DNA from 3 places in the Streptomyces sp. NPDC015127 genome. Region 3 is predicted to be linked to each of the others. Evidence: predicted binding sites of a transcription regulator. Region 3 holds the regulator's gene; each other region holds the start of a gene.
The links. The regulator HrcA, encoded in region 3, represses chaperone genes, less so after heat shock. The targets are predictions, from matches to a motif close to TTNGCACTCNGNNNNNCNGAGTGCNAA.
Positions count from the first base shown of each region.

Region 1: groL (chaperonin GroEL) is a predicted target of HrcA. The motif match lies at 1,708-1,734, and genes of this name have one in related genera.
Region 2: groES (co-chaperone GroES) is a predicted target of HrcA. The motif match lies at 8,036-8,062, and genes of this name have one in related genera.

Region 1 covers NZ_JBIBVE010000012.1:109,440-119,987, reverse strand. Annotated here, with positions in the region: gene groL (chaperonin GroEL) at 1-1,518, opposite strand, end outside; gene ACF08N_RS24010 (cold-shock protein) at 1,854-2,057, opposite strand; gene ACF08N_RS24005 (MoaD/ThiS family protein) at 2,475-2,750, opposite strand; gene thrC (threonine synthase) at 2,747-4,051, opposite strand; SAM riboswitch class I at 4,069-4,213, opposite strand; gene ACF08N_RS23995 (glucosyl-3-phosphoglycerate synthase) at 4,329-5,270, shown strand; gene ACF08N_RS23990 (hypothetical protein) at 5,309-5,518, shown strand; gene ACF08N_RS23985 (trehalose-6-phosphate synthase) at 5,576-6,958, shown strand; gene otsB (trehalose-phosphatase) at 7,215-8,060, opposite strand; gene ACF08N_RS23975 (DUF3263 domain-containing protein) at 8,071-8,307, opposite strand; gene ACF08N_RS23970 (extracellular solute-binding protein) at 8,377-9,642, opposite strand; gene ACF08N_RS23965 (ROK family protein) at 9,878-10,548, shown strand, end outside.
Region 2 covers NZ_JBIBVE010000003.1:116,500-127,047, reverse strand. Annotated here, with positions in the region: gene ACF08N_RS06905 (substrate-binding domain-containing protein) at 1-707, shown strand, start outside; gene ACF08N_RS06900 (ABC transporter substrate-binding protein) at 807-2,147, shown strand; gene ACF08N_RS06895 (carbohydrate ABC transporter permease) at 2,156-3,052, shown strand; gene ACF08N_RS06890 (carbohydrate ABC transporter permease) at 3,049-3,897, shown strand; gene ACF08N_RS06885 (hydroxyacid dehydrogenase) at 3,931-4,959, shown strand; gene ACF08N_RS06880 (ester cyclase) at 5,024-5,716, shown strand; gene groL (chaperonin GroEL) at 5,834-7,462, opposite strand; gene groES (co-chaperone GroES) at 7,580-7,888, opposite strand; gene ACF08N_RS06865 (polysaccharide deacetylase family protein) at 8,115-9,062, opposite strand; gene ACF08N_RS06860 (methyltransferase domain-containing protein) at 9,111-10,334, shown strand; gene ACF08N_RS06855 (RNA polymerase sigma factor) at 10,395-10,548, opposite strand, start outside.
Region 3 covers NZ_JBIBVE010000004.1:25,423-35,970, forward strand. Annotated here, with positions in the region: gene dnaJ (molecular chaperone DnaJ) at 1-756, opposite strand, end outside; gene hrcA (heat-inducible transcriptional repressor HrcA) at 757-1,773, opposite strand; gene ACF08N_RS09105 (MBL fold metallo-hydrolase) at 1,936-2,658, shown strand; gene ACF08N_RS09110 (DUF3097 domain-containing protein) at 2,685-3,494, shown strand; gene hemW (radical SAM family heme chaperone HemW) at 3,794-5,026, opposite strand; gene ACF08N_RS09120 (SpoIIE family protein phosphatase) at 5,054-7,057, opposite strand; gene ACF08N_RS09125 (AMP-dependent synthetase/ligase) at 7,264-9,153, opposite strand; gene lepA (translation elongation factor 4) at 9,432-10,548, opposite strand, start outside.

The sequences.
Region 1 (10,548 bases), on a different contig from region 3:
GGAGGCCGCGTTCTGCAGAGCGGAACGGGTGACCTTCGCGGGGTCGATGATGCCCTCGGCGATCATGTCGACGTACTCGCCGGTCGCGGCGTTCAGGCCGTGGCCGACGGGCAGGTTGCGCACCTTCTCGACGATGACGCCACCCTCGAGACCACCGTTGACGGCGATCTGCTTCAGCGGGGCCTCCAGCGCGAGCTTCACGGCGTTGGCGCCGGTCGCCTCGTCGCCCTGGAGCTCGAGCTTCTCGAAGACCGAGGAGGCCTGGAGCAGCGCCACGCCACCACCGGCGACGATGCCCTCCTCGACGGCCGCCTTCGCGTTGCGAACGGCGTCCTCGATGCGGTGCTTGCGCTCCTTGAGCTCGACCTCGGTCGCGGCACCGGCCTTGATGACGGCCACGCCGCCGGCCAGCTTCGCGAGGCGCTCCTGGAGCTTCTCGCGGTCGTAGTCCGAGTCGCTGTTCTCGATCTCGGCGCGGATCTGGTTGACCCGGCCGGCGACCTGGTCGCTCTCACCGGCACCGTCGACGATCGTGGTCTCGTCCTTGGTGATGACGACCTTGCGGGCGCGGCCCAGCAGGTCCAGGCCGGCGTTCTCGAGCTTGAGGCCGACCTCCTCGGAGATGACCGTGCCGCCCGTGAGGATGGCGATGTCGTTCAGCATGGCCTTGCGGCGGTCGCCGAAGCCCGGGGCCTTGACGGCGACGGACTTGAAGGTGCCGCGGATCTTGTTCACGACGAGCGTGGACAGGGCCTCGCCCTCGACGTCCTCGGCGATGATCAGCAGCGGCTTGCCGGACTGCATGACCTTCTCCAGCAGCGGAAGGAGGTCCTTCACGTTGCCGACCTTGGAGTTGACGATCAGGATGTACGGGTCGTCCAGGGACGCCTCCATACGCTCCATGTCGGTGGCGAAGTACGCCGAGATGTAGCCCTTGTCGAAGCGCATACCCTCGGTGAGCTCCAGCTCCAGACCGAAGGTCTGGGACTCCTCGACGGTGATGACGCCTTCCTTGCCGACCTTGTCCATGGCCTCGGCGATGAGCTCACCGATCTGGGTGTCGGCGGCGGAGATGGAGGCCGTGGAAGCGATCTGCTCCTTGGTCTCGACATCCTTCGCCTGCTCGAGCAGCGCGCCGGAGACGGCCTCGACGGCCCTCTCGATGCCACGCTTGAGGGCCATCGGGTTGGCGCCGGCGGCCACGTTGCGCAGGCCCTCGCGGACGAGCGCCTGGGCGAGAACGGTCGCGGTGGTCGTACCGTCACCGGCGACGTCGTCCGTCTTCTTGGCGACTTCCTTGACCAGCTCGGCGCCGATCTTCTCGTACGGGTCCTCGAGCTCGATCTCCTTGGCGATGGACACACCATCGTTGGTGATCGTGGGGGCGCCCCACTTCTTCTCGAGGACGACGTTGCGACCCTTGGGACCAAGGGTGACCTTGACGGCGTCGGCGAGCTGGTTCATCCCGCGCTCGAGACCGCGCCGTGCCTCCTCGTCGAACGCGATGATCTTGGCCATGTGAAGTGTCCTCCCGGACATGGGGGTCCCCCCGCGCAAAGCTGCGGGGGAGGATTGCCTTCGGATCGCGCCTGCGCCCGCGACGGACGGTCTGCGTGCCGCGTGGTTCCTTGCCCCACCCGGCCTGCGGACCTCACCGACCCGATCCAAGTTCTGTCACTCTCACTCGGAGAGTGCTAACGCCAATGATTAGCACTCGCCATAGGAGAGTGCAAGCGGATCCGGTGGATCGCGGTGGCGCGGACACGCACGAGGGGCCCGCATCCCGGTCTGTGGGATGCGGACCCCTCGTGCGTGAGTGCGTCGGTGGCCGATCGCGCCTTCGATCAGTTGGATCAGACGGCGAGCTTGACCATGTCCGCCTGCGGACCCTTCTGGCCCTGCGAGATCTCGAACTCGACTCGCTGACCCTCTTCAAGGGTGCGGTATCCGTCCATCTGGATCGCGCTGTAGTGGACGAAAACATCCGCACCACCGTCGACCGCGATGAAGCCGTACCCCTTCTCCGCGTTGAACCACTTGACGGTGCCCTGAGCCATGCCTAACTCCCCTATTACTGGCCCTTGCACAGGACCGCACTTCGCGGACCCGGGTCAGACCTCACCCCAGCAGGAGGGGTGTGCGCCGGAACGCGTCGACCGCGGCTGAATGTATCTGCCCAACTGCCCTCTGCAACAGGTCAATCGGACGAGAAATCTGGGCAGGACCGATCGGCCGATCCATGCGAATTCATTGAATTCCGGGGCAAGTCGGGCCCGGCAAAGCGCCACTTTCGACGCAATTCGATCGCTTACTTTGACCGCATTCTTGTGCCCTCAGGCGGGGCGGTAACGCATTGCCGAGCGGCCGGCGGAGGGGGCTTCCCAGACTCTACCGCGCTCAACCATGCAGAATTGCCCCCTCCGCTTCTCCGGCGGAGGGGGCAATATCGGTAACGCGGGGTAACGCGGTGGAGATCAGCCGCCGGCGACGGCGGGGATGATCGAGACGCCCGCACCGTCCGGCGTCGCCGTCTCGAGGCCCTGCTCGAAGCGGACGTCGTCGTCGTTCACGTACACGTTGACGAAGCGGCGCAGCTTGCCCTGGTCGTCCAGGACGCGGGCCGCGATGCCGGTGTGGTTCTTCTCCAGGTCGGCGATGACCTCGGCCAGGGTCGCGCCCTCGGCGGCAACCTCGGCCCGGCCGCCCGTGTACGTGCGGAGGATGGTGGGGATACGGACGTTGACGCTCATGCGAGGCCAGCCTCTCGGAAAGAGTCCAGGTTGGGTCGGATGACTGCGGTCATACCCGTCGTGGGCGCCACCGCGTCGAGGGTCTTGAGGCCGTCACCCGTGTTGACGACGACCGTGGTGAGGGTCGGGTCGATGGCACCGGCCTCGATCAGCTTCTTCGCCACACCGAGGGTCGTGCCGCCGGCGGTCTCCGTGAAGATGCCCTCCGTACGGGCCAGCAGCTTGATCGCGTCCACGATCTGCTCGTCCGTGACGTCCTCGACCGCGCCGCCGGTGCGGCGGCAGATGTCCAGGACGTACGGGCCGTCCGCCGGGTTGCCGATCGCCAGGGACTTGGCGATGGTGTCGGGCTTCTGCGGCCTGACCACGTCGTGGCCCGCCTTGAAGGCGACGGACACCGGGGAGCAGCCCTCGGCCTGGGCGCCGAAGATCTTGTACGGCTTGTCCTCGACCAGGCCGAGCTTGATCAGCTCCTGCAGACCCTTGTCGATCTTGGTGAGCTGGGAGCCGGAGGCGATCGGGATGACGATCTGGTCGGGCAGCTGCCAGCCGAGCTGCTCGCAGATCTCGTACGCGAGCGTCTTGGAGCCCTCGGCGTAGTACGGCCGCAGGTTGACGTTCACGAAGCCCCAGCCCTCGCCGGCCGGGTCGCCGATGAGCTCGGAGCAGAAGCGGTTGACGTCGTCGTAGTTGCCCTCGATGCCGACCAGTTCACCGCCGTAGACCGCGGCCATGACGATCTTGCCCTGCTCCAGGTCGTGCGGGATGAACACGCAGGAGCGGAAGCCCGCGCGGGCCGCCGCGGCGCCGACCGCGCCCGCGAGGTTGCCGGTGGAGGAGCAGGACAGGGTCGTGAAGCCGAAGGCGCGGGCGGCCTCCAGGGCCTGGGCGACGACACGGTCCTTGAAGGAGTGCGTGGGGTTGCCCGAGTCGTCCTTGACGAACAGCTTGCCGGCCTCGAAGCCCAGCTCACGCGCGAGGTTGTCGGCCTTGACGAGCTTGGTCCAGCCCGGGTTCAGGTTGGGCTTGTCCGCGACGTCGGCCGGGACGGGCAGCAGCGGGGCGTAGCGCCAGATGTTCTCGGGCCCGGACTCGATCCGCTTGCGCAGGGCTTCGGGGTCGCCGCTCGGCACGTCGTACGCGACTTCGAGCGGCCCGAAACACGCCTCGCACGCGAAGATCGGGCCGAGGTCGAACCGCTCGCCGCACTCGCGGCAGGAGAGCCCGGAGGCGGGGCCCAGGTCGACGGATCCGGCGGAACCGGCGGAGTCGTTGGTGGTGGCAACAGTCTGCACAGCCATGGAGGCGAGGCCCTTTCTCCTCATCTTCCCCGCGGCGCATCTCGCCGCGAGACGGAATTGGCACCTTCCCTAGCCGTGAGCCTCGCGCGATGAGCGCAGAGATCGGCTGGAGGGTTGCCGGGGCTTCAACGGGCCGTATCCCTCTGCCCCTCTGGATGAGCGGTATTCGGTTGTCGGCGCGGCCCCCCGACATGCGAGGGTCCTGCGCGTTGTTCAAGACTGTAACCGAACCCCCGGACGCTTGAGATGGTCGTCCGATCCGCGAGATGGAGATCACGTGCTGGATGAGGTGGAGCGCTGGCTCTCCCGGCGGTCCTGGTCGGTGGCCGACCGCCCACTCGGCCGGCTGCTGGCCGCCAAGAAGAACACCACGGTCAGCGTCGTGCTCCCGGCCCTGAACGAGCAGGAGACGGTCGGGGAGATCGTCTCCGCGATACGCGGCACGCTGATGTCCGGGCCCGTTCCGCTGGTCGACGAGCTGGTGGTGATCGACTCGGCGTCGAGCGACCGCACGGCCGAGGTGGCCGCCGCGGCGGGCGCGCGGGTGGTCCACCGGGACGCCGTCCTGCCGCGCATACCGGCGGTGCCGGGCAAGGGCGAGGTGCTGTGGCGGTCACTGATGGTGACCAGTGGTGACATCGTGTGCTTCGTGGACGCCGATCTGCGCGCGTTCTCCCCGGACTTCGTCTCCGGCATCGTGGGGCCGCTGCTGACCGATCCCGAGGTGCATTTCGTCAAGGCGATGTACGACCGTCCGCTCGGTGGCGCCGCCGGTCAGGGCGGCCGGGTGACCGAACTGGTGGCGCGGCCCCTGCTGAATCTGCACTGGCCGCAACTGGCCGGTTTCGTCCAGCCGCTGGGCGGCGAGTACGCGGCCCGGCGCTCCCTGCTGGAGCAACTGCCGTTCCCGGTCGGTTACGGAGTGGAGTTGGCCCTGCTGGTGGACGCCCTCAACCTGGTGGGCCTCGACGCCCTGGCACAGGTCGACGTGGGCACGCGCAGGCACCGCCATCAGGACGGGCAGGCGCTGGGCCGGATGGCCGCGACGATCTACCGCACCGCGCAACTGCGGCTTGCGCGCGGCCATTTGGTGCGGCCGGCGCTCACCCAGTTCGAGCGCGGGCAGCACGGATTCGTCCCCAGGACCCACCCGGTGGACACCGAGGAGCGGCCGCCGATGCGCGAGATCGGTGAGTACGCGGCGCGTCGCGCGGCATAAGCCGGAACCGGCGCCCATTTTGTCTACCTTTCCTATTTATGGACCTCATGGATCTGATGGACGTCATGCACGGGATCCAGGGCACGGCGCCGGCCCTGGCCGCCGAGGTACCCCGGCACACCGGTGAGCTGGCCCGCACCGGTTCCACGGCCGAGCAGCTGTGGCTGCTCGGCGGGGTCGCGCTCAGTCTCACCGCGGCGGGCGTGATCGCCGTCGCGGCGGTCCGTGGCCGGAACCGTGACCACTGACCCGCGGCGCGGCCGTACGCACGTTTGAGGGAATGCGGGACGGGCTAGGTTCGCCACATGGTCACCGACGCTGCTCAGATCCTCGTCGCCTCCAACCGCGGCCCGGTCTCCTACTCGCTGGACGGGAGCGGCGGGCTCGACGCCCGCCGCGGCGGGGGCGGCCTCGTCTCCGGCCTCTCCGCGATCGGCTCCGACGCGCAGACGCTGTGGGTGTGCGCCGCCCTCGGCGAGGGCGACCGCGAGGCCGTGCGGCGCGGCGTGAGCGAGCCGGGCGTCCGGATGCTCGACATCGACGCGGCCGTCCACGCCGACGCGTACAACGGCATCGCGAACTCGGTGCTGTGGTTCGTGCACCACATGCTCTACCAGACCCCGCTGGAGCCGGTCTTCGGCCGGGAGTTCCGGCGGCAGTGGGACGCCTACCGGTCCTACAACCGCGCCTTCGCCGAGGCGCTGGCCGCCGACGCGGCCGAGGGCGCCGCGGTGCTCGTGCAGGACTACCACCTCGCGCTGGTGCCGGGGATGCTGCGGGAGCTGCGGCCTGACCTGCGGATCGGGCACTTCTCGCACACGCCGTGGGCGCCGGCCGACTACTTCGGGCTGCTGCCGGACGACATCGCCGAGGAGCTGCTGCGGGGGATGCTGGGCGCGGACCGCCTTGGGTTCCTGACGCGGCGGTGGGCGGACGCGTTCGCCGCCTGCTGCGAGCGGGCCGTCGGCGGCACCGGCACGACCGAGATCGGGGTCCACGGGCTCGGCGCCGACGGGGACTTCCTGCGCGAGCGGGCGCGGCGGCCGGACGTCGAGGAGCGCCTCGCCGAACTCCGCGAGGCCGTCGGGGCGGACCGCAGGACGATCGTGCGCGTCGACCGGACCGAGCTGTCCAAGAACATCGTGCGCGGTCTGCTGGCCTACGAGGAGCTGCTGGAGACCCGCCCCGAGTGGCGCGAGCGGGTCGTGCACATCGCGCTCGCGTACCCGTCACGGCAGGACCTCGCCGTGTACCGGGACTACACGGCAGAGGTCTTCCGGCTCGCCACCGAGATCAACGAGCGATACGGGACCCCCGGCTGGACCCCGGTCGTCATCCACGTCAAGGACGACTTCGCCCGCTCCCTTGCGGCCTACCGCCTGGCCGACGTCGCCCTCGTCAACCCCATCCGGGACGGCATGAACCTCGTCGCCAAGGAGGTCCCGGTCGTCTCCGACACGGGCTGCGCGCTGGTGCTGTCGCGGGAGGCGGGGGCGTACTGGGACCTGGGCGAGGACGCGATCGTCGTCAACCCGTACGACGTGAGCGGCACGGCGGAGGCGCTGCACCGCGCCCTGTCGATGCCGGACGACGAGCGCGCGGAGCGCACGAAGCGGCTCGCGGCGGCGTCCACGTCCCTGCCACCGCGCCGCTGGTTCCTGGACCAGCTTGAGGCGCTGCGGGGGTAGCCGCTGCGCGGGGCCGTTTCCCCACCCCGCCCCTTCCCGAAACCGGGCTCCGCCCGGACCGTTACCGCGCTTCGCGCGGTGTCCTCAAACTCCCCCTACGGCCTGGCGGCCGTGGGAGGTGCCCCCAGACGGGCTGGAGTTGCCCGCAGGGCAACTTCCAGCCCCGCCGGCGATTGAGGCGCGGGGGCCCGGGGGCGGAGCCCCCGGTTCGGGAAGGGGCGGGGTGGGGAAACGCCGCCCGCAGGGCCCGCCCCCGCTACACCCGCTCCGCCAGCGCCGCCAGCAAGTCGGCCACCGCGCCCGGCCCCGGCACCACCAGGTCCGCGCGTTCCGCCAGCTCCGGCACCTCGTTCCCGCTGCACACCAGCAGCCCCGGCACCCCGTCCGAGCGCAGCTTGTCGACCGCGCCGTACGCGGGCAGGTCGCCCAGGTCGTCCCCGGCGTAGAGCACGGCCGTGGCGCCCACCTCGCGGACGTACTCAGCCAGCGCCACGCCCTTGTCCATGCCCGGCGGGCGCAGTTCCAGGACCATGCGGCCCGGCTCCAGGATCAGACCGTGGCGGGAGGCGAGCGCGGCGAGCGGTTCGCGCAGGGCGTCGAAGGCGCCCTGTGGGTCCTCCGCGCGGCGCGTGTGCACGGCGACGGCCCGGCCCTTCTCCTCGATCCACGTGCCCCGCCAGGCGCCCTGGCCATGGAGGAAACCGGGCAGCTCGGCGCGGGCGGCGGCGACACCGGGGTGCGGCGCGGGCGCGTTCACGGTCCCGGTGACGGCGTCCCAGCGCTCGGCGCCGTAGTGCCCGAGGACCACCAGGTGGTCGAGGCCCTCGACGCCCGCGAAGCCGCCGTAGCGCACGGCGACCCCGGCGGGCCGGCCGGTGATCACCGCGACGGACGCGATCCTCGGGGCGAGCGCGGCGAGTGCGGGAACGGCGCGGGGGTGGGCGCGGGCCTGTTCGGGGTCGGGCACGATCTCGGCGAGCGTGCCGTCGAAGTCGAGGGCCACGACGGCTCCTGCGGGCCGGTCGAGCAGAGCCGCGAGACCGTCGCGGCCTGCGGGGGTGGACGGCGTCGGCAGGGTGTGTGCGTACGGGGAGCTGCCCATGCATCCGACCTTATCGGCGACTTCTCCTGGCGTCCCTCACACGGCGAAGCCGGTTGACGGTGACGGGGTCGTGGGCGAGGGCGCGCGGGTCGTCGAGGAGGGCGTTGAGGAGCTGGTAGTAGCGCACCGGGGACATCCCCAGCTGCTCCCTGATCGCCCGCTCCTTGGCCCCGGGCCCGGCCCAGGACCGTCGCTCCACCCCTAGGACGGCGCGCTCACGCTCGGACAGCGTGGGCTCGTCGGTCATACGATCCAACCTATCGCCGCACGGCGGTGCGCGGGGACATCCGGTCCCCACTCGCCCCGGCCGGGCCGGCTACTCCGCCGCTTCCGCCGCGGCGGCCTCACGGGCGATGCGGCCGAGCGTGGCGGCCGGGCTGCCGCCCGGCTCGACGGCCCTGCCGATGTTCTTCTTGATGCTCTCGCTGACCGCCGCCCACGACGTCTTGCCGACCGGCGGGAGCACCGAGCCCGGGAGCTCCTGGAGGAACGCCTTCAGCTTCGCGTGCGCCGGGTCCTGTTCCATCGCCTCGGAGGCGGAGACGGTCACGGGGAGCAGGTCGTTCTGGTCGGCGAAGTCCAGGACGTTCTTGTCGGTGAAGACGAAGTCGAGGAACTTCCCGATCTCCTTGCGGTGCCCGTTCTCCTTGAAGCCCATGATCCAGTCGGCCACGCCCATCGACGCCTGGGCCTCGCCGTCCCGGCCCGGCAGCGCGACCTTGCCGACCTCGATGCCCTGCTTCTCGGCGGCCTGCATGAGGGAGGGGTGCCCGTTGAGCATGCCGACCTCGCCGCGCGTGAAGGCCGCGAAGGCGTCCTTGCGGTTGAGCTTGCCGGGCGCGACCGGTCCGGTCAGGCCCTCCTCGACAAGGTTGTCCTTCAGCCACGCGAAGGTGTCGATGTTGCGCTGCGAGTCGATCGTGTACTTGTCGACCGAGTCCGTGTAGCCGTCACCGCCGCTGAGCAGCCACATCATCGTCTCGGCCTGGGCCTCCTCGGGGCCGAGCGGCAGGGCGAAGGGGTATGCGGCGTCGGTGCCGGCCTTCAGCTTCCTGGCGTCCTCCGCGAGGTCGGCCCAGGTCTTCGGCTCGTCGTCGATGCCGGCCTCGGCGAACAGCTTCTTGTTGTAGAAGAGCAGGCGGGTCGAGGCGACGAAGGGCAGCCCGTACTGGGTGCGCTTCTGCTCGCCCGCCTCGGTCAGCGGGCCGAGGAAGTTGGACTGCACGGGTATGGAGAGCAGCTGGTCCGCGGAGTAGAGCTTGTCGGCGGCCGCGTAGTCGGCGTAGGCGCCGATCTGCGCGATGTCGGGGGCCTCGCCGGCCTCGACCATCTCGGCGACCGTGCGGTCGACGTCGTTCCAGGACTCGATCCGGACGTCGACCTTGATGCCGGGGTTCTCGGCCTCGAACGCGGCCGTGAGCTCGGCCCAGTAGTTCTTGCTGCTCTCACCGCCGGCGACGTCGTAGTCGGCGGCCACCAGCTTGAGGGTGACCTCGTCGGAACCTGTGCCGCAGCCGCTCAGCGCGACCGTCATGCCGAGTGCGGCGACTGCCGCGGTCAGACCTTTGAAGGGCCGCTGCACGGCACTCCCCCACCCTCTGCTGTCAATTGTCGATATGCCCCGTTCGGTCCCCCGTGACGTCCTGCGAGACGAGCATCGATTCTTCCACGTTCGTTCATAAGGTCTACACCACTGTCGGTCTCGCTTTCGCAACGCCCCCGCCCGCACCTCCGGCGGGAGGGCTGTTTTGTATGGCGTGACAACAATCCCTCCTACTGGACTAGACCTGTTGGGGTCCACGCGCCACACTGTCTCCGTGAGACACGTCATCGCCCTCGATGTGGGCGGCACCGGCATGAAGGCCGCCCTGGTCGGGGCGGACGGGTCACTGCTGTACGAGGCACGGCGCGCCACCGGCCGGGACCGGGGGGCCGACGCCGTCGTCGCGTCCATCCTCGACTTCGCTGCGGACCTCCGCGCCCACGGGCAGGCGCACCTCGGCCGCCCGGCCGAGGCCGCCGGACTCGCCGTGCCCGGCATCGTCGACGCCGAAGGCGGCATCGCCGTCTACGCCGCCAACCTCGGCTGGCGCGACGTCCCCCTCCGCGCCCTGCTCACCGAGCGGCTCGGCGGCGTGCCCGTCGCCCTCGGCCACGACGTCCGCACCGGCGGCCTCGCCGAGGGCCGGATCGGGGCGGGCCGCGGCGCCGACCGGTTCCTGTTCGTCCCCCTCGGCACGGGCATCGCGGGCGCCATCGGCATCGACGGCACCATCGAGGCCGGCGCACACGGCTGCGCCGGCGAGATCGGCCACGTCGTCGTACGACCCGAGGGCCCCGAGTGCGGCTGCGGCCGCCGCGGCTGCCTGGAGACCCTCGCCTCCGCCTCCGCCGTCAGCCGCGCCTGGGCCGCAGCCTCCGGGGACCCCGCAGCCGATGCCGCCGACTGCGCCAAGGCCGTCGAATCGGGCGACCCGGCGGCCCGCCG
Region 2 (10,548 bases), on a different contig from region 3:
CGGCCGAGCACGGTGCCTGGATCACCGAACTGCCCGTGCCCGCCGTGCTGCTGGAGCGCCGCGCCGCGCCGGGCAGCGCCCTGGACGGGATGGACCGGGTCGCCTCCGACCACCGGCACGGCGCCCTGCTGGCCGTACGCCACCTGGTGGAGCTGGGCCACGGCACACCGCTGCTGGTGGCCCGCTCCGACAGCCCGACGGCGCTCGCGGTGCGCTCGGGGTACGCGGACGCGCTGGACGCGCTCGGCCTGCGCGCTCCCCGGGCCGTGATCGACTCGGTGCCCGCGGAGCGGCAGCCGGAGGAGTTCGAGGCGGCCGTGCGCGCCCTGCGGGAGGCCGTGGGCTCGGGCACGGCGAGCGCGGCCCTGGTGCACAACGACGTGGACGCGATCCAGATGGTGCAGCGGCTGGCAGATCTCGGCGTACGGGTGCCCGAGGACCTGGCCCTGATCGCGTACGACGACGAGGTGGCGGCGCTCGCCGACATCCCGCTGACCGCGGTGGCCCCGCCCAAGCGCGAGGTCGGCCGGGAGGCGACGAGGCTGCTGGTGGAGCGGCTGACGGGCGGGCACGGCGCGGACGAGCCCCGGCGGCACCTCTCGCTGCTGCCGCGCCTGCGGGTGCGGGACTCCTGCGGGGCGCGCGGCACGGGCGGCGGCTCCTCGGCGCGAGGCTCCCGCGACCAAGTCGACAGGAACAGTTTCTGAGCTTTTTTCGATCATTCGATCATTCGTTCTTGACTTCGCTCAGCGCTGCGCCAAGGATCGCGGCCAACGCAATGCCGCCGCTTTGTCAGGAGCTGTGCCGTGAGCCGTACCAGGAATGTCCGGACCCGTCGGACCAGAAACTCCGTCGCCGCGATCGCCGCGGCCTCCGCCCTCGCCGTGCTCACGGCCTGCGGCGGCAGCGGCGCGGACTCCAAGGCCGAGGGGAGCGACGGGAAGCCCGTGACCATCACCTTCTGGGGATGGGCCAAGGGCACCCAGGAGGTCGTGGACGCGTTCAACGCGTCGCAGAGCGACATCCGCGTGAAGTTCGAGGAGACCCCCTCCGGCAACGCCGGCGGCTACGCCAAGATCTCCAATGCGGTGAAGGCCGGGAACGCGCCCGACCTGGTCTCCATCGAGTACCCGATGCTCCCGGAGTTCGTCAGCCAGGGCGCGGTCCAGGACATCAGCTCCCACCTGTCCGACGACGTCAAGAAGGAGTTCCTGCCGCAGGCGGTCGAACTGACCACCCTCGGCGGCAAGAACTGGGCCGTCCCCTTCGACGCCTCGCCGCAGGCCTTCTACTACCGCAAGGACCTCTTCGAGAAGTACGGCGTCGAGGTCCCCACGACATGGGACGACTTCCGCAAGGCCGCCGAGAAGGTGAAGAAGGCCGACAGGAAGGCCCGCATCGGCACCTTCTTCCCCGACGACCCGACCACCTTCCAGGCCATGGTCTGGCAGGCCGGCGCCCAGTGGTTCAAGGCCGAGGGCGACACCTGGAAGCTCGACACCACGGACGCCGCGACCACCAAGGTCTCGGCGTACTGGCAGGGGCTCCTCGACGACGACCTCGTCCGCAGCAACGCCTCCTTCAGCCCGGAGTGGACCAACTCCCTCAAGAGCGGCGGCACCGTCGGCTACCTCGGCGCCTCCTGGGGTGCCGGCGTCCTCAAGGGCACGCTGCCCGAGCAGAGCGGCAAGTGGGCCGTCGCCCCGATGCCCACCTGGGACGGCAAGCCGGCCAGCGGCATGCTGGGCGGCTCCACCTTCGCCGTGACCAAGGACAGCAAGAAGGCCGAGGCCGCGGTCGAGTTCGCGACGTGGATGACGACCACCGAGGACGGCATCAAGGCCCGCATCGAGACCGGCACCTCCAGCGCGTTCCCCGCCGCCGCCGCACTGCGTCCGGCCGCCAGGTCCGCGTTCGACACGGCGTACTACGGCGGTCAGGACATCTACCAGGTCTTCGAGGACGCCGGTGCCTCCATCCGCCCGACGTGGGCATGGGGCCCGACCTCCGGCACCACCAACACGGCCATGAAGGACGCGTTCGGCAAGGTCGCGAACGGCGGCGCGACGATCGCCGACGCCGTGAAGGCCGGACACGACGCGACCGTCTCCGAGCTCACCAAGCGCGGCCTGAAGGTCGAGGGCTGAGGAAGACCATGAAGGCCCGCACCCGTACCAACGCCGCTGCCGGCGTACTGCTGACCCCCTTCTTCGTCCTGTTCGTCCTGGTGATGGTGCTGCCGATCGGTTACGCGGTCTGGCTGAGCCTGTTCACCGAGAAGCAGTCCGGACTGGGCTTCGGCGGCACCGAGACCGTCTTCGGCGGCCTCGACAACTACGCGGCGGCGCTGGGTGATCCGGCCTTCCGCGAGGGCTTCGCCGTACTCCTCGGGTACTGCGTGTTCTACATCCCGCTGATGATCGGCGGAGCCCTCGTCCTCGCCCTGCTCATCGACTCCACGCTCGCCCGCGCCCGCCGTTTCTTCCAGCTCGCCCTCTTCCTGCCGCACGCCGTGCCCGGCATCATCGCCGCCCTGATCTGGGTCTACCTCTACACACCCCAGCTCAGCCCGGTCGTCGAGGCGATGGAGGCCGGCGGCATCGGCTTCGACTTCTTCGCCCCCGAGGGCGCCCTCCCCTCCGTGGTCAACATCGCCCTGTGGGAATGGCTCGGCTACAACGTGGTGATCTTCTACGCCGCCCTCCAGGCCATCGACCGCTCCGTGCTCGAAGCGGCCACCGTGGACGGAGCCGGCGCCTGGCGCACCGCGCTGAACATCAAGGTGCCGCTGATCCGCGCCTCGGTCGTGATGGTCGCGCTCTTCACCGTCATCGGCTCGCTGCAGCTGTTCACCGAGCCGCTGATCCTCAACAAGGGCACCGGCTCCTCCGTCACCTCCACCTGGACACCGAACATGTACGCCTACACCGCGGCCTTCGACCGCAACGACTACGGACTCGCCGCCGCCGCCTCCGTACTCCTCGCGCTCACGGCCGCGCTGCTCTCCTTCGGGGTCACCCGCCTCACCGGCCGGAAGGGGAAGAAGGCATGAGCTCGCCCGCCTCCCGCTGGATGTCGAAGAGCGCCGTCAACGGCGTGCTCCTCCTCGCCACGCTCTACATGCTCTTCCCGCTCGTGTGGCTGGTCACCGCGGCCACCAAGGACACCGGCGACCTCCTCGCCGGCAACGCCTTCTCCTTCGAGGGGTTCAACCTCGGCGCGAACCTCTCCGCCCTGGCCTCGTACGGCGACGGCCTCTACTTCCGCTGGTACGTCAACAGCCTGCTGTACGCGGGCGGCGGAGCCGTGCTCAGCTCGCTGATCAGCGTCGCCGCGGGCTATGCCTTCGACAAGTACCACTTCCGGGGCAAGGAGAAGCTGTTCGGTGTGGTCCTGCTCGGGGTGCTCGTCCCGACCACCGCGCTCGCCCTGCCGATGTATCTGCTCGCCAGCGAGGTGGGCATCGTCAACACCTACTGGGCCGTGCTCGTCCCCGTACTGGTGCACCCCTTCGGCGTGTATCTCTCCCGGGTCTTCAGCGCCGGCTACGTCCCCGACGAGGCCCTGGAAGCCGCCCGTATCGACGGGGCCGGCGAGCTGCGCACCTTCTGGTCCATCGGCCTGCGCATGCTGATGCCGGGCTTCGTGACCGTGTTCCTCTTCCAGTTCACCGCGATCTGGAACAATTTCTTCCTCCCCCTGGTGATGCTCTCGGACCAGAAGCTCTTCCCGCTGAGCCTCGGCCTGTACGCGTGGAACAGCAACTCCCATGCCGAGCCGGAGTTCTACCCGCTCGTCGTCACCGGCTCCCTGCTCGCCGTCATACCCCTGATCGTCGCCTTCGTCTCACTTCAGCGGCACTGGAAGGCCGGCCTGACCGCCGGCAGCGTCAAGTGACCCAAGCGACCTGTGAGGAGCCCGAGTTCCACCATGCACCACGCCACTGACAATCGCCCCGCGCTGCTGCTGGCCATGAGTCCCGGTATCGCCGACCGGCTGCTCGCCGACCGTCACCGCGAACGCCTGACCGCGCTCACCCGCACCGACCCGCACCTCGTCGCCCACGACCTGGCCTCCCCCTCACCGCGCGTCGCCGCCGCGCTCGCCGAGGCCGAGATCCTGCTGACCTGCTGGGGCGCGCCCGCGCTGACCGCCGAGGTACTGGCGGCCGCGCCACGGCTGCGCGCCGTCGTCCACGCCGCGGGCTCGGTCAAGCACCACGTCACCGAGGCGTGCTGGGACCGCGGCATCGCCGTCACCTCGGCGGCGGCCGCGAACGCCCTGCCCGTCGCGGAGTTCACGCTCGCCGCGGTCCTCTTCGCGGGCAAGCGGGTGCTGCGCTCGGCCCACCGGTACGCCCAGGTGCGCGCCGCGCACGACTGGCGCGCCGAGCTCGAAGACGCCGGCAACTACCGCCGTACGGTCGGAGTGGTCGGCGCGTCCCGCATCGGACGCCGGGTGATCGAGCTGATGCGCCCCTTCGACCTGCGGGTCCTGCTGTACGACCCGTATGTGGACGACGCCGGGGCGGCGGCGCTCGGTGTCGAGCGCACCGGCCTGGACGAGCTGTGCGCCCGCGCCGACATCGTCACCGTGCACGCTCCGCAGGTGGCGGCCACGCGCCACATGATCGGCGCGCCCCAGCTGGCGCGGATGCGGGACGGCACCACCCTGATCAACACCTCGCGCGGCTCGCTGGTCGACGAGGAGGCTCTGCTTCCCGAGCTCGTCTCCGGCCGCCTGGATGCCGTGCTGGACGTCACCGACCCCGAACTGCCGCCCGCCGACTCGCCGTTGTACGAGCTGCCGAACGTGCTGCTGACGCCGCACATCGCCGGGTCGCTCGGGGGCGAGCTGTACCGGATGGCCGACCAGGCGCTGGACGAGGTGGAGCGGTTCACGAAGGGGCTGCCGTTCGCCGACCCGGTCCATCCGGGGACGCTGGAGCGCTCGGCCTGAAGCGCCGCGATGTGACCTGCGTCACTAAAATGGAGGCAGGCTCGTCGACAGGCTGGGAGGCGCGATGAAATTCGTACAGATCATCGACTACAAGACCGACCGGTTCGACGGCGTGAACGCGCTCATGGACCAGTGGGTCGAGAAGACCAAGGGCAAGCGGACCACCTCCCACCTCATGATGGGCAAGGACCGCGCGGAGGGTTCGCACTACGTCGAGATCGTCGAGTTCCCCTCGTACGAAGAGGCGATGCAGAACTCCAAGCTCCCGGAAACCGACCGGATCTTCCAGGAAATGGTCGCCCTGTGCGACGGCATGCCCACGTTCACCGACCTCGACGTGGTACGCGAGGAGCAGCTGAACGCGGCGACGGCCCGGCGCTTCTTCCACGAGATCGCCGCCGGCGGGAACCTGGACGCCATCGAGGAGGTGTTCGCCGAGGACTACATCGACCACGACATTGCCAACGAGGAGGACACGGAGGTCGGCTCCGACATCATCCGGCGCGACCTCACGATGTGGCGCAACGCCTTCGACATCACCTTCGAGCTCGACCGGCAGATCACCGAAGGCGACGACGTCGTGCTGCTGTGGACCTTCAACGGACGGCACAAGGGCGAGTTCCAGGGGATCCCGGCCACGGGCGAACAGTGCACGATCACCGGCACGACGGTCTTCCGCTTCGAGGGCGGGAAGATCAAGGAAGGCTGGTGGCACTTCGACCTGATGAAGCTGATGCGGCAGCTCGGCGCGATGTGACCGAACGGCCCCGAGAGACGGAGAAGGCCCCCGTCCCCCGCTGACAGCGGGGGACGGGGGCCTTCTGCTCAGGCGTCTCGGACGCCCTGAGGCTCGTACGGCCGTGAGGCGCGTACGTCAGTGGCTGTGGCCGTGACCGTGGCCGTGGCCCGCCTCGGCCTCCTCCTCGGCCGGCTTCTCGACGACCAGGGTCTCGGTCGTGAGCAGCAGGGAGGCGATGGAGGCGGCGTTCTCCAGGGCGGAGCGCGTGACCTTGACCGGGTCGATGACGCCGGCCTTCACCAGGTCGCCGTACTCGCCGGTGGCGGCGTTGAAGCCCTGCCCGGCCTCGAGCTCCGCGACCTTCGAGGTGATGACGTAGCCCTCGAGGCCGGCGTTCTCCGCGATCCAGCGGAGCGGCTCGACGGCGGCGCGGCGGACGACGGCGACACCGGTGGCCTCGTCGCCCTGCTTGCCCAGGTTGCCCTCGAGCACCTTCACGGCGTGGACGAGCGCGGAGCCACCACCGGAGACGATGCCCTCCTCGACCGCGGCGCGGGTCGCGGAGATGGCGTCCTCCAGACGGTGCTTCTTCTCCTTCAGCTCCACCTCGGTGGCGGCGCCGACCTTGATCACGCACACGCCGCCGGCCAGCTTCGCGAGGCGCTCCTGGAGCTTCTCGCGGTCCCAGTCGGAGTCCGTGGTCTCGATCTCGGCCTTGATCTGGTTGATCCGGCCCTGCACGTCCTCGGAGTTGCCGCCACCGTCGACGATCGTGGTGTCGTCCTTGGTGATGGTGACGCGGCGGGCCGTGCCCAGCACGTCCAGACCGGCCTGGTCGAGCTTGAGGCCGACCTCCTCGGCGATGACGGTGGCACCGGTGAGGGTGGCCATGTCGCCGAGCATCGCCTTGCGGCGGTCGCCGAAGCCGGGGGCCTTGACGGCCACCGCGTTGAAGGTGCCGCGGATCTTGTTGACGACGAGCGTCGACAGGGCCTCGCCCTCGACGTCCTCGGCGATGATCAGCAGCGGCTTGGAGCCACCCGCCTGGATGACCTTCTCCAGCAGCGGGAGCAGGTCCTGGATGGAGGAGATCTTGCCCTGGTGGATCAGGATGTACGGGTCGTCGAGGACGGCCTCCATACGCTCCTGGTCGGTCACCATGTACGGGGACAGGTAGCCCTTGTCGAAGGCCATGCCCTCGGTGAAGTCGAGCTCCAGGCCGAAGGTGTTGGACTCCTCGACGGTGATGACACCGTCCTTGCCGACCTTGTCCATCGCCTCGGCGATGAGCTCGCCGACCTGCTGGTCCTGCGCGGAGAGCGCGGCCACGGCGGCGATGTCGGTCTTGTCCTCGATCGGGCGGGCGGTCGCGAGGAGCTCGTCGGACACGGCCTTGACCGCGGCGTCGATGCCCTTCTTCAGGGCGGCCGGGGAGGCACCCGCGGCGACGTTGCGCAGACCCTCGCGGACCAGGGCCTGGGCCAGCACGGTGGCGGTGGTCGTACCGTCACCCGCGATGTCGTTGGTCTTGGTCGCCACCTCCTTCACCAGCTGGGCACCCAGGTTCTCGTACGGGTCCTCGACCTCGACCTCGCGGGCGATGGTGACACCGTCGTTGGTGATGGTGGGCGCGCCAAACTTCTTGTCGATGACGACGTTGCGGCCGCGGGGGCCGATCGTCACCTTGACCGTGTCGGCAAGCTTGTTGACGCCGCGCTCGAGGGCGCGACGGGCGTCCTCGTCGAACTTCAGGATCTTCGCCATGGGAGCGATTCAGCCCTCTCGGAAATCGTGTTCAAAAGAACCGCGCCCCTCGCCGCCCGGCGTCAGCGGGGTGGCCAGGGGCGCAGCTCAAGGCAATTCTGCCGGGTGAAGCAGGAATTACTTCTCGACGATCGCGAGCACGTCGCGGGCCGAGAGGACGAGGTACTCCTCGCCGCTGTACTTCACTTCGGTGCCGCCGTACTTGCTGTACAGCACGACATCGCCGACGTTCACGTCGAGCGGAAGACGCTCGCCGTTCTCGAAGCGGCCCGGGCCCACGGCCAGGACGACGCCCTCCTGGGGCTTCTCCTTGGCGGTGTCCGGGATAACCAGGCCAGAAGCCGTGGTCTGCTCGGCGTCGAGCGGCTGGACCACAATGCGGTCCTCGAGCGGCTTGATGGCAACCTTGGAGCTGGTGGTCGTCACGATCCGACCTCCCCCTTCGGAGATCTCACGGGGTTAACTGATCTGAGGTGGCGACCAGGTGGATCCGTCGTCGCGGGTGCCGGACCTGCCCGTCGCTGTGTTGGCACTCTCCAATGGGGAGTGCCAGGAGCGAGACTATGACCGGGATTAGCACTCGGTCAAGCGGAGTGCCAACACGGCGCCGCGTGGCGGCCCCGCGCCCGGGCGGGGAGCGGGTGCGCGCGGCTCACACGTAGTCCTCCAGCTTCGCCACGGCGTACCCCTTCGCGGTCACCGTCCGCATCACCCGGCGGATCATGTCCGCCATCGTGCCCTTCCATTCCCCGCGGCCCCTGAAGTGGGTGAGGATGATGTCGCCGGGGTGCAGGTCCCGGTCCCACTCACGCCATTCCATGTGGTCGGGGAACGCCTCGGACGCCCACAGCGGCACGGCCTCGATCCCGCAGGACTTCGCGACGCGCAGCGTGTCCTTGTTGTAGTTGCCGTACGGCGGGCGGAACAGCCGGGGGCGCGTGCCGTACCGCTTCTGGAGCTTGTCCTGCTGACCGCAGATCTCCCGCTTCTGGGCGGAGTACGACAGGCCGGGCAGGTAGCGGTGGTTGAGGGTGTGGTTGTGCAGGGCGACGCCGCGGTCCCGCATCTTCTCGAAGTACGCGTAGTCGTCATCGATCACGTAGTCGCTGAGGAAGGCGCTGTACGGGATCTGCAGTTCGGACATCATCCGCAGCAGTTCCGGGTCCTTCTCCGCGCCGTCGTCGATCGTCAGGAAGACGATCTTCTCCTTGGTCGGGACCGCGGTGAAGACCGGCGGCAGACCGTCGCCGCCCTCGACCTCGAAGCCCTTGCGGGTGGTGATCCTCGGCTTGTCGGCGGGCGGTGGGGGCGCGGCGAGCGGGGTCTGCTTCAGCCCCCACTTCTTCGCGGCCGCGGCGCGCGCGGCCTGGGCCCGCTTGACCTTCTCGACGTACCCGGACAGGGCACCGGCCGGGCCCGCCGCCTTCTTCCGGGCCTCGGGGCCCTGCTGGGCCGGCTGCCCGGAAGCGGACTTCGCCGGGCGGGCGCCCTGCCCGTCCCCGGCGGCACAGCCGGAGCCGACGGCTGCCACGACGAGCGCGGCCAGGCCCACCCCGATCCGATACGCTCGCACTTTTCCCTTTTGTCGTACTAGCTGCATGGCGTCGCATCCTGTCAGCGCGGCGCCCCCTCGCCCGGCCGACACCGCCTGCGCGAGCGGACCATCCCCCGGCTGGCCCACAATGGCCCGGTGAACGACTCCGATCCGCTCGCCGCCTTCCGCGCCCTGCGCACCGAGGAGGGGGCAGCGCTGCTGGCGTCGCTCGCCTCCTACGACCCCGCCGACGAACTGGCCGTGGCCACCCGGCTGCGCCGCGAGCACCCGGCGGAGCTCGTCTCGGCGGCACTCGGGCAGGCGCGGCTGCGGCAGCGCGCGGCCGCGAAGTTCGGCGCGCAGGACGCCGGGCGGATGTTCTTCACCCCCAACGGCGTCGAGCAGTCCACCCGCCGCACGGTCGCCGCCCACCGGGCCGCGCGCTTCGCGGCGCTCGGCGTGCGCAGCGTCGCCGACCTGTGCAGCGGCATCGGCGGGGACGCGCTCGCGCTCGCGCGGGCGGGCATCTCCGTCCTGGCCGTGGACCGGGACCCGCTGACGGCCGAGGCCGCGCGGGCCAACGCCGAGGCGCTGGGGCTCGCGCACCTCGTCGAGGTCCGCTGCGCGGACGTCACGGACATCGACACCTCGTCCTACGACGCGGTGTTCGTGGACCCGGCACGCCGGGGCGGGCGGGGCCGGATCTTCGATCCGGAGGCGTACTCCCCGCCCCTGTCCTGGGCCGTCGCCGCGGCCCGCGCGCGTCCCCACGCCGCGCTCAAGATCGCGCCGGGCATCCCGCACGAGGCCGTCCCCGAGGACGCCGAGGCCGAGTGGATCTCGGACGGCGGCGACGTCAAGGAGGCGGTGCTCTGGTTCGGCACGGCCCCGGCCGCGGTCCGCGCGACCCTGCTGCCGGGCCCGCACACCCTGACCGGCCGCGGCCTGCCGGACCCCGCCGTCCGCGCGGTCGGCCGCTACCTGTACGAGCCCGACGGCGCGGCGATCCGCGCGCACCTGGTCGCCGAGGTCGCCGAGGACGTCTCGGGCGGCCTGATCGACGAGACGATCGCCTACATCACCTCGGACGAGCTGCGCCCGACCCCGTACGCCACGGCGTACGAGATCACCGATGCCCTGCCCTTCAACGTGAAGAAGCTGAAGGCGCTGCTCCGGGAGCGCGAGGTCGGCGTCCTGACGGTCAAGAAGCGCGGCTCGGCGGTCGAACCGGAGGAACTGCGCCGCAAGGTGAAGCCCCAGGGGCCGGCCTCGGCGACGGTGTTCCTGACACGGGTGGCGGGTGCGCCGGCGATGCTGGTGGGGCACCCGGCGCAGTAGCCCCAGCCGCTCGGCCGGCCGGTCGGCACCGTGCACGCGAGGCGCATGCCGGGCGTGAGGCTATCCGGGCCGCCCGGCGGCCCCGGACGCCTCGGCGGCACGGGCCAGCATCAGTTCCCGCTCCCGCGCGTTGCGGGCCAGGGACGCCGCCCGTTCGAACTCCGCCCGCGCCTCCTCGCCGCGGCCCAGCCGGGCCAGCAGGTCGCCGCGGACG
Region 3 (10,548 bases):
GTGGATCTCGACGTACAGGTCGCCGGCGGGGCCGCCGCCGGGGCCGACCTCGCCCTCGCCCGCGAGCTGGATACGCGTGCCGTTGTCGACACCGGCGGGGATCTTCACGGTCAGCGTGCGGCGCGAACGGATGCGGCCGTCGCCGGCGCACTCCGGGCACGGGGTCGGCACGACGGTGCCGAAGCCCTGGCACTGCGGGCACGGGCGGGACGTCATGACCTGGCCCAGGAAGGACCGCGTCACCTGCGAGACCTCGCCGCGGCCACGGCACATGTCACAGGTCTGCGCGGAGGTGCCGGGCGCCGCGCCCTCGCCGGAGCACGTCGTGCACACCACGGCCGTGTCGACCTGGATGTCCTTCGTCGTGCCGAAGGCCGCCTCGCTGAGCTCGACCTCCAGGCGGATCATCGCATCCTGGCCGCGCCGCGTCCGCGAACGGGGCCCGCGCTGCGACGCCGTGCCGAAGAAGGCGTCCATGATGTCGGAGAAGTTGCCGAAGCCGCCCGCACCGAAGCCGCCCGCGGCACCGGCGCCGGCCTGGGACAGCGGGTCGCCGCCGAGGTCGTAGACCTGCTTCTTCTGCGGGTCCGAGAGCACCTCGTACGCCGCGTTGATCTCCTTGAAGCGCTCCTGCGTCTTCGGGTCCGGATTCACATCCGGGTGGAGTTCGCGCGCGAGGCGGCGGAAGGCCTTCTTGATCTCGTCCTGCGATGCGTCGCGGCGCACGCCGAGTACGGCGTAGTAGTCCGTGGCCACTTACGACTCCGCCAGGATCTGTCCGACGTAACGTGCCACTGCGCGTACCGCTCCCATCGTTCCGGGGTAGTCCATGCGGGTCGGTCCGACCACGCCGAGTTTGGCGACTGCCTCGCCGCCCGAACCGTAGCCGACCGAGACGACGGACGTGGAGTTGAGTCCCTCGTGGGCATTCTCATGCCCGATCCGCACGGTCACGCCCGATTCCTTGGCCTCGCCGAGCAGCTTGAGCAGCACGACGTGCTCCTCCAGCGCCTCCAGCACCGGCCTGATCGTCAAGGGGAAGTCGTGTCCGAAGCGGGTGAGATTGGCGGTCCCGCCGATCATCAGCCGCTCCTCGGTCTCCTCGACCAGTGTCTCCAGAAGGGTCGCGAGCACCGTGGAGACCGTGCCGCGGTCCTCCGCCTCGAACGAGTCCGGCAGGTCCTGCACCAGCTGCGGCACGTCCGCGAAGCGGCGGCCGACGACGCGGCTGTTGAGCCGGGCCCGCAGGTCGGCCAGCGAGGTCTCGCCGAACGGCGCGGGGCAGTCGACCATCCGCTGCTCGACACGGCCGGTGTCCGTGATCAGCACGAGCATCAGCCGGGCGGGCGCGAGCGACAGCAGCTCCACGTGCCGGACCGTCGAGCGGGTCAGCGAGGGGTACTGGACGACGGCGACCTGCCGGGTCAGCTGTGCGAGCAGTCGGACGGTGCGGCCCACGACGTCGTCGAGGTCGACGGCTCCGTCCAGGAAGTTCTGGATGGCGCGGCGCTCGGGCGACGACAGCGGCTTGACGCCTGCCAGCTTGTCGACGAACAGCCGGTACCCCTTGTCCGTGGGGATACGGCCGGCGCTGGTGTGGGGCTGGGCGATGTAGCCCTCCTCCTCCAGCACGGCCATGTCGTTGCGGACGGTGGCCGGGGAGACGCCGAGCTTGTGGCGCTCGGTCAGCGCCTTGGAGCCGACGGGCTCCTCGGTGCCGACGTAGTCCTGGACGATGGCGCGCAGGACTTCGAGTCTGCGTTCGCTGAGCATCGCGCGCACCTCCAGCTGCCGGTCCTGGTGTGTCCTGGCACTCGATACGGCCGAGTGCCAGCTTCCCCCGGCCAGTGTACGGCGGCGGGGTACGCCCCTAGCAAGGGCGGCCGACCACGCTACCGCGAGACCTGTGCTGGTCGTTGCGGATAGCGTCGCCGTATGGACGTCGCTTGGGAAGACTTCGGGTGGGAACGGCTGGCGGACGGAGTCGGCCGGCGCAGGATGCCGGCCTGGGACGCGACCGTCGGCCTGGTGCTGGGCGAGGACCACGTCCTGCTGTACGACACGGGCGCGACGATCCGCGAGGGCGCCGAGATCCGGTCCCAGGCGCAGGCGCTGGCGGGCGGGCGCCGCGTGACGTACATCGCACTGAGTCACCCGCACTTCGATCATGTCCTGGGCACGGCGGCGTTCGCGGGTGCGGAGATCTACGGGGCGGTCGGCGTGGACGCCCTGCTGAAGAGGGAACGGGACGCGATCCGCGCCGACGCCGTACGGCACGGGGTGCCCGCTGCCTCGGCCGCGGAGGCAGCCGATCTGCTGGTGGTGCCGCACCACCTGGTGAGCGGGGAGTGCACGCTCGACCTGGGCGGCCGCCGGGTCCTGCTGGCCAACGTCGGCCCCGGCCACTCGGGCCACGACCTGGCGCTGTTCGTGCCCGGCGAGCCGGAGGTCGTCTTCTGCGGCGACCTGGTGGAGGAGTCGGGCGAACCGCAGGCGGGCCCGGACGCGATCGGTTCGCGCTGGCCGGCGGCGCTGGACCGCCTGCTCTCGCTCGGCGGCGAGGACGCGCTGTACGTGCCGGGCCACGGCGCGGCGGTGGACGCCGCGTTCGTGCGGACGCAGCGTGACGAGCTCGCGGCGCGCTTCGGCGTGTCGTAGACCGGCCGGTCGTATCGTCATCCGACATGCGCAGTTACAGCCCTGACCTGACCCCGCCCTGGAAGCGGCCGGCACCGGTCCCGGAGGTCCCCGCGGAGCCCGACCTGGTGGTGGAGGAGGTGGCGACCGGCTTCTGCGGTGCGGTGATCCGCTGCGAGGCGGGGACCGTGACGCTGGAGGACCGCTTCGGCAAGCACCGGGTCTTCCCGCTGGAGCCTCGCGGCTTCCTGCTGGAGGGCAAGGTGGTCACGCTGGTCCGCCCGTCCGCACCGCCCCCGGCCCGGCCCGCCCGCACCGCCTCGGGCTCGCTCGCGGTCCCCGGCGCACGCGCCCGGGTCGCCCGCGCCGGCCGCATCTACGTGGAGGGCCGCCACGACGCAGAGCTGGTGGAACGGGTGTGGGGGGACGACCTGCGCATCGAGGGCGTGGTCGTGGAGTACCTGGAGGGAATCGACGATCTCCCGTCGATCGTCGCCGAGTTCGCCCCCGGCCCGGACGCGCGGCTGGGCGTTCTGGTCGACCACCTGGTAGCCGGTTCCAAGGAGTCCCGCATCGCGGCCTCGGTGACGGACCCGCACGTGCTGGTCGTGGGCCATCCGTACATCGACGTGTGGGAGGCGGTGAAGCCGTCGTCGCTGGGCATCGCGGCGTGGCCGAGGATCCCGCACGGCCAGGACTGGAAGACGGGCGTGTGCCGGGCCCTGGGCTGGCCGGACAACACGGGAGCAGCCTGGCAGCACATCCTGTCGCGGGTCCGCTCCTACAAGGACCTGGAACCGGCGCTGCTGGGTCGGGTGGAGGAACTGATCGACTTCGTGACGGAGCCGGGGGCCTGAGCCGGAGGTTCTCCCCACCCCGCCCCTCCCCGAACCGGGGCAAGCCCCGGACCCCGTACCGCGCTCCGCGCGGTGTCCTCAAACGCCGGACAGGCTGGAAAATCCAGCCCCGCCGACCTTTCAGGCGCTGGGGGTCCCCCCACGCCCGCAGGGCGTAGGTGGGGGTACCTCCCACGGCCGCAGGGCGTAGGTGGGGGTACCTCCCACGGCCGCCAGGCCGTAGGGGGAGGGTCCGGGGGCGGAGCCCCCGGTTACGGGAAGGGGGCGGGGTGGGGAAACGGCCCCGCGCAGCGGCCCCCTCAGTCCACCAGGTCCCGCACCACCGCGTCCGCCAGCAGCCGCCCCCGCAGCGTCAGCGCCGCGCGGCCCTCCGCGTACGGGCCGGGCTGCAGGAGCCCCTCGTCGAGGGCCCGGCTCGCGGCGGCGAGGCCCGCCTCCCGCAGCAGCGCCAGAGGCACGCCCTCCCGCAGCCGCAGCTCCAGCAGGACCCGCTCCACCCGGCGGTCCTCGGACGTCAGCACCTCACGGCCCGCCCCCGGCGAGCGGCCCTCCGCCAGCGCCGCCGCGTACGCGCCGGGGTGCTTCACGTTCCACCAGCGCACGCCGCCCACGTGGCTGTGCGCCCCCGGACCCGCGCCCCACCAGTCCGCGCCGCGCCAGTACAGCTCATTGTGCAGGCAGCGGCCGGCCTCGGAGGTGGCCCAGTTGGAGACCTCGTACCACGCGTAGCCCGCGCCCGACAGCACGTCCTCCGCGATCAGGTAGCGGTCGGCGTGCACGTCGTCGTCGGTCATGGGGACCTCGCCGCGCCGGATGCGCCGGGCCAGCTGCGTGCCCTCCTCGACGATCAGCGCGTACGCCGACACATGGTCCGGTCCGGCGCCGACCGCCGCCTCCAGCGATGCCCGCCAGTCGTCGTCGCTCTCGCCCGGCGTGCCGTAGATCAGGTCCAGGTTGACGTGGTCGAAGCCCGCCGCCCGCGCCTCCGCGACGCATGCCTCCGGGCGGCCCGGCGTGTGGGTGCGGTCGAGCACCTTCAGCACGTGTTGTCGTGCGCTCTGCATGCCGAAGGAGATCCGGTTGAAGCCCCCGGCCCGCAGGGCCTCCAGATACTCGGGGCCGACCGACTCCGGGTTCGCCTCCGTGGTGATCTCCGCGTCGTCGGCGAGCCCGAACTCCTCCCGTACCGCGTCCAGCATCCGCACGAGGTCCCCTGCGGCGAGCAGGGTCGGTGTGCCGCCACCGACGAACACCGTCCGCACCGGCCGGGGGTCGTCGCCGAGGACCTTGCGGGCCAGGCGGATCTCGTCGGCCAGCGTGTCGGCGTAGTTGTCACGGGACGCCAGCACGCCGCCGGAGCCGCGCAGCTCGGTCGCCGTGTAGGTGTTGAAGTCGCAGTAGCCGCAGCGCGTCGCGCAGTACGGCACGTGGAGGTAGAAGGCGAGCGGCCGGTCACCCGCGCCGTCGAGGGCGGACGCGGGCAGCGAGCCGTCGTCGGGCACGGGCTCGCCGTCGGGCAGTACGGAAGGCATGCCCCCCATTGTCCGTCACCCGCGGCGTCATCCCGCCTGGAGGACCAGCAGCGCGAGATCGTCCCCGGGCGGCGTCTGCGCGAACGCGTGCACCGCGGCCCTGATCCGTTCCGCCACGCCCTTCGCCGACAGCCCCGCGCATCCGGCGAGGACCGCCGCGAGACCGTCCTCGTCGTCGAACATCCGCGGCCCGGAGCGCCGCTCGGTCACCCCGTCCGTGACGCACAGCAGCGTCTCGCCGGGGGCGAGGTCGAAGGTGCTGCTCTGGTACGCGACGTCGTCGACCACGCCGAGGAGCACCTGCGGCTCGGCGATGACGGTGACCGTGCCGTCGGGGCGCAGCAGCAGGGGCAGGGGGTGGCCGGCGCTCGCGAGGGTGCACCGGGCGCCGCCGCGGCCGTCCGGGGAGGGCACGACCTCGCCGTAGAGCAGGGACAGGAAGCGGGAGTGCTGCCCGTCCGGCAGGCCGGGGCCGTGGCCGCCGGTGACGAGCAGGGCGGCGGCCTCGGCGGCCTCCATGGCGTCGTCGAGGAGCAGGCCGTTGAGCCGGTCGAGCACCTGGCCGACCTGGTAGCCCTCGCGGGCGAGGAGCCGCAGCCAGGGGCGGGCGAGCCCGGTGACGACGGCGGCCTCGGGGCCGCTGCCCTGGACGTCGCCCAGCACGAAGCACCAGCGGCCGCTCGACCCGGCCGGGAAGACGTCGTAGAAGTCGCCGCCCGCGACGCCGTCCCCGCTCGGCTCGTACACCAGGCAGGTGTCGACGCCGGGGATCTGGCCGACCTTGCTGGGCAGCAGCCCGCGCTGGAGGACGCGGCTGATGGTGGCCTGCCGGGTGTACTCCCGGGCGGCGCTGATGGCGAGGGCGACCCGGCGGGTGAAGTCCTCGACGAGCGCGGTCACTTCGTCGGGCAGCCGGGCGGTGTCCTGCTGGGCGACGACGAGCACGCCGAGCCCGCGCCCGCCCGCGGCCAGCCGGTACGCGAGCGCCGCCCCGGTGTCCTCGGCACCGCCCCCGTCCGCGACCGGGTCGCCGTCCTGGCGCGTGCCCGGCCACGGGACGACGACGGGGCCGCCGAATCCGGGGTCGGGCGGCTTGGGCGCCTCCGTGCCGAGGGCCGCCCGCAGCTGCTCCACGGCGGACTCGTCGCGGTGCCAGACACCGGCGAGACGCGGCGCTGCCGCCGTGCGGCCCGCCTCGCGCCGGCCGTGCCAGCCCGTCTCGTCGTCGAGCCAGACGGCGCACCAGTCGGCGAGACGGGGCACGAGCAGCTGTCCGGCGAGGGCGGCGACCATGTTCTCGTCGAGCTGGCCGGCGAGCAGATCCGACGCCTCGGCCAGGAACGAGGCGGCTCCGCCGCGGGCGAGCCAGTCGTGGTCGTCCCGCCCGGGCGCGGGAGCCTCGGCGGCCGCGCCGTCGGCGGGCCGGGGACCGAGCAGCGGTACGGGTTCATCGCCCGGCCGCGGCCGGCTGCTGCGGCCGTCGAGCGGCAGCCGGGCCCATACGGTCTTGACCGCGGCGCGGTAGGTGATGCCCCAGCGTTCGGCGAGGGCGGCCACGAGGTGGAGGCCGCGCCCGTAGTCGGGGGTGCCGGACTGGTCGAAGCCGTGCGGATGGCTGTGGACCGGCCGGTCGGGGTGGTGGTCGGAGACCTCGATGATCAGGGCGGCGGGCTCGTCGGCGGCGTCGTCCGTATCGGGGGCGGGCTGTTCGTACCGGCACACGAGGTCGGCGGCCGTGCCCGCGTGGACGACGGCGTTGGTGACGAGCTCCCCGGCGACGAGCGCGGCGTCGTCCGCGAGCCGCTCGGGGCAGGGAGTGCCGGGCGGGCAGCCGCCGGCCGGGCCGTCGGCGCAGGAGCAGGCGTCGAGCAGCCCGCATCCGGTCCATTCGGCGACGGCCGCGCGGACGAGGCGCCGCGCGGTGCCGGGCGCCAGAAGGCTTCCGGGCAGGCTGACGCGCACCCCGGTGTCACCCGGGCCTGACCACCCGGCGGACATGGGTGCGGGCCGGTTGCCGGTGTCTCGCTGCAACGGAATGGACCCCACGTGCGGCTCCTGGTCGGTGCTGTGTGCGCCGCTCTGACACCGACAGGGTGACAGACCGAGCCCGCCCATAAGCACGGAGTCACCGAACTGGGTTGAGCCGTTTCGTGTATCCGCTGGTCGCGGACGGTGTTGCGAGGATCACGCCGCACGCCTGTGTCGCGGTCGTGCGGCGTATCCCCGCGTCGTCCGGGTCAGGACTCCCGTGACCCGGCGTACATGTCCTCGATCAGGTCCTTGTACTCCCGCTCGACGACCGGGCGCTTCAGCTTGAGGCTGGGTGTCAGCTCGCCGTGCTCGATGTCGAGGTCGCGCGGGAGCAGGCGGAACTTCTTGATGGTCTGCCAGCGCTGCAGGCCCTCGTTGAGCCGCCGCACGTAGCCCTCGATGAGCTGCTCGGCCTGCGGGGAGGCGACGACTTCTGCGTAGGACTTGCCGCCCAGCCCGTTCTCCGCCGCCCAGCCGAGGATGGTGGGCTCGTCGAGGGCGATCAGGGCGGTGCAGAAGTTCCGGTCCGCGCCGTGCACCAGGATGTTGGAGACGAACGGGCACACGGCCTTGAACTGGCCCTCGACCTCGGCCGGTGCGATGTACTTGCCGCCGGAGGTCTTGATCAGGTCCTTCTTGCGGTCGGTGATCCGCAGGTAGCCGTCCGCGGACAGCTCGCCGATGTCGCCGGTGTGGAACCAGCCGTCGGACTCCAGGACTTCGGCGGTCTTCTCGGGCAGCTTGTGGTAGCCCTCCATGATGCCGGGGCCGCGCAGCAGGATCTCGCCGTCGTCGGCGATGCGCACCTCGCAACCGGGCAGCGGCTTGCCGACCGTGCCCGTGCGGTACGCCTCGCCGGGGTTGACGAAGGATGCGGCGCTGGACTCGGTGAGGCCGTAGCCCTCCAGGATGTGGATGCCCGCGCCGGAGAAGAAGTAGCCGATGTCGGGGGCGAGGGCTGCGGAGCCGGAGACGGCGGCGCGCAGCCGGCCGCCGAACGCCTCGCGGAGCTTGGAGTAGACGAGCGCGTCGGCGACCTTGTGCTTGGCGCCGAGGCCGAAGGGCACCGAGGCGGTGCCGGTGCGGCGGAAGTTGTCCTGGGAGACCTTGGCGTACTCGCGGGCGACCCCGGCGGCCCACTGGAAGATCTTGTACTTGGCGCCGCCGCCCGCGCGGGCCTTGGCCGCGACTCCGTTGTAGACCTTCTCGAAGATGCGGGGCACGGCCGCCATGTAGGTCGGCTGGACGACCGGCAGGTTCTCGATGATCTTGTCGACGCGGCCGTCGACGGCCGTGACGTGCCCGACCTCGATCTGGCCCGAGGTCAGCACCTTGCCGAAGACGTGCGCGAGCGGCAGCCAGAGGTACTGGACGTCGTCCTTGGTGACCAGGCCGGTGGCCGCGATGGCCTTGGCCATGTACGACCAGTTGTCGTGCGGGAGGCGGACGCCCTTCGGGCGGCCGGTGGTGCCCGAGGTGTAGATGAGGGTGGCGAGCTGGTCGGCGGTGATGGCCGCGACCCGCTCCTTGACGGCCTCCGGGTGCTTCTCCAGGTACGCGGCCCCGCGCGTCTCCAGGTCGGCGAGGCTGAGGACCCAGCCCTCCGGATCGCCGGCGTCCGGCTCGACGCCGTCGGTGTCGATGACGACGACGTTTCGCAGCTCGGGCAGCTCGGCCCGGCGCTCACGGGCCTTCGCCAGCTGGGCGGCGTCCTCGGCGATGAGCACCCGGCTCTCGGAGTCGGCGAGGATGTACGCCGACTCCTCGGCGTTGGTCGACGGGTACACCGTGGTGGTGGCGCCGCCCGCACACATCACGCCGAGGTCGGCGAGGATCCACTCGACCCGGGTGGAGGAGGCGAGGGCGACCCGGTCCTCGGGCCTGACCCCGAGGTCGATCAGGCCGGCCGCGATGGCGTAGACCCGCTCGGCGGCCTGGCCCCAGCTCAGGGACTTCCAGTCGTCGGGCCCCGTTCCCGAGGCAGGGGGCACCGGGTAGCGGTAGGCCTCGCCGTTCGGCGTGGCCGCCACGCGCTCGGTGAAGAGGGTCGCCACCGATGGCGGTCGGTTCTCGATCTGGGTCTGGGTTTCGCTCACGACGTCCTCCGGGCCTGCGGCAACATGCACGACTGGCTGGTTGTTTAACTGGCGAGTAACCATCGAGCCGTGATCAGAGTAGAGGGCACATGGGCGGCGCGTAAGAGCCTGCGGGCTGCCGCTTCATAACGAACGGAGCGCAGGTCCGCTCTCCGGAGCAACAGGTCGATGCTCCCTACATGTAACGATTCGCACCTCTTCGAATGACCGAAAAGCGCCCGTCCTGAGCCGGACGGGCGCTTTTCGGTACGGGTACGAGCGGGGCAGAGCCGCCGCGACTACTTCTTGCTCTTGCCGCCCTCGTCGCTGGACAGCACCGCGATGAAGGCCTCCTGCGGGACCTCCACGGAGCCGACCATCTTCATGCGCTTCTTGCCTTCCTTCTGCTTCTCCAGCAGCTTCCGCTTACGGGAGATGTCACCGCCGTAGCACTTGGCGAGAACGTCCTTGCGGATGGCGCGGATGGTCTCGCGGGCGATGACGCGCGAGCCGATGGCCGCCTGGATCGGCACCTCGAACGCCTGCCGCGGAATGAGCTCGCGCAGCTTGGCGACCAGCCGCACACCGTAGGCGTAGGCCGCGTCCTTGTGGGTGATGGCGGAGAAGGCGTCGACCTTGTCGCCGTGCAGCAGGATGTCGACCTTGACCAGGCTGGAGGCCTGCTCGCCCGTGGGCTCGTAGTCGAGGGAGGCGTAACCGCGCGTCTTGGACTTCAGCTGGTCGAAGAAGTCGAAGACGATCTCGGCCAGGGGCAGGGTGTATCGGATCTCGACCCGGTCCTCGGAGAGGTAGTCCATGCCGAGCAGGGTGCCGCGGCGGGTCTGGCACAACTCCATGATCGAGCCGATGAACTCGCTGGGCGCGAGGATCGTGGCCCGCACGACCGGCTCGTGCACCTCGCTGATCTTGCCCTCGGGGAACTCGCTCGGGTTCGTCACCGTGTGCTCGGTGCCGTCCTCCATGGTCACGCGGTAGACCACGTTCGGAGCGGTGGCGATCAGGTCGAGACCGAACTCGCGCTCCAGCCGCTCCCGGATGACATCGAGGTGCAGCAGGCCGAGGAAGCCGACACGGAAGCCGAAGCCGAGGGCCGCGGAGGTCTCGGGCTCGTAGACCAGCGCCGCGTCGTTGAGCTGGAGCTTGTCGAGCGCGTCACGCAGCTCGGGGTAGTCCGAGCCGTCCAGCGGATACAGCCCGGAGAAGACCATGGGCTTGGGGTCCTTGTAGCCGCCGAGGGCCTCGGTGGCGCCCTTGTGCAGGGTCGTGATGGTGTCACCGACCTTGGACTGGCGGACGTCCTTCACACCGGTGATCAGGTAACCCACCTCGCCGACGCCGAGGCCGTCGGCGGGCAGCATCTCCGGGGAGTTGGTGCCGATCTCCAGCAGCTCGTGC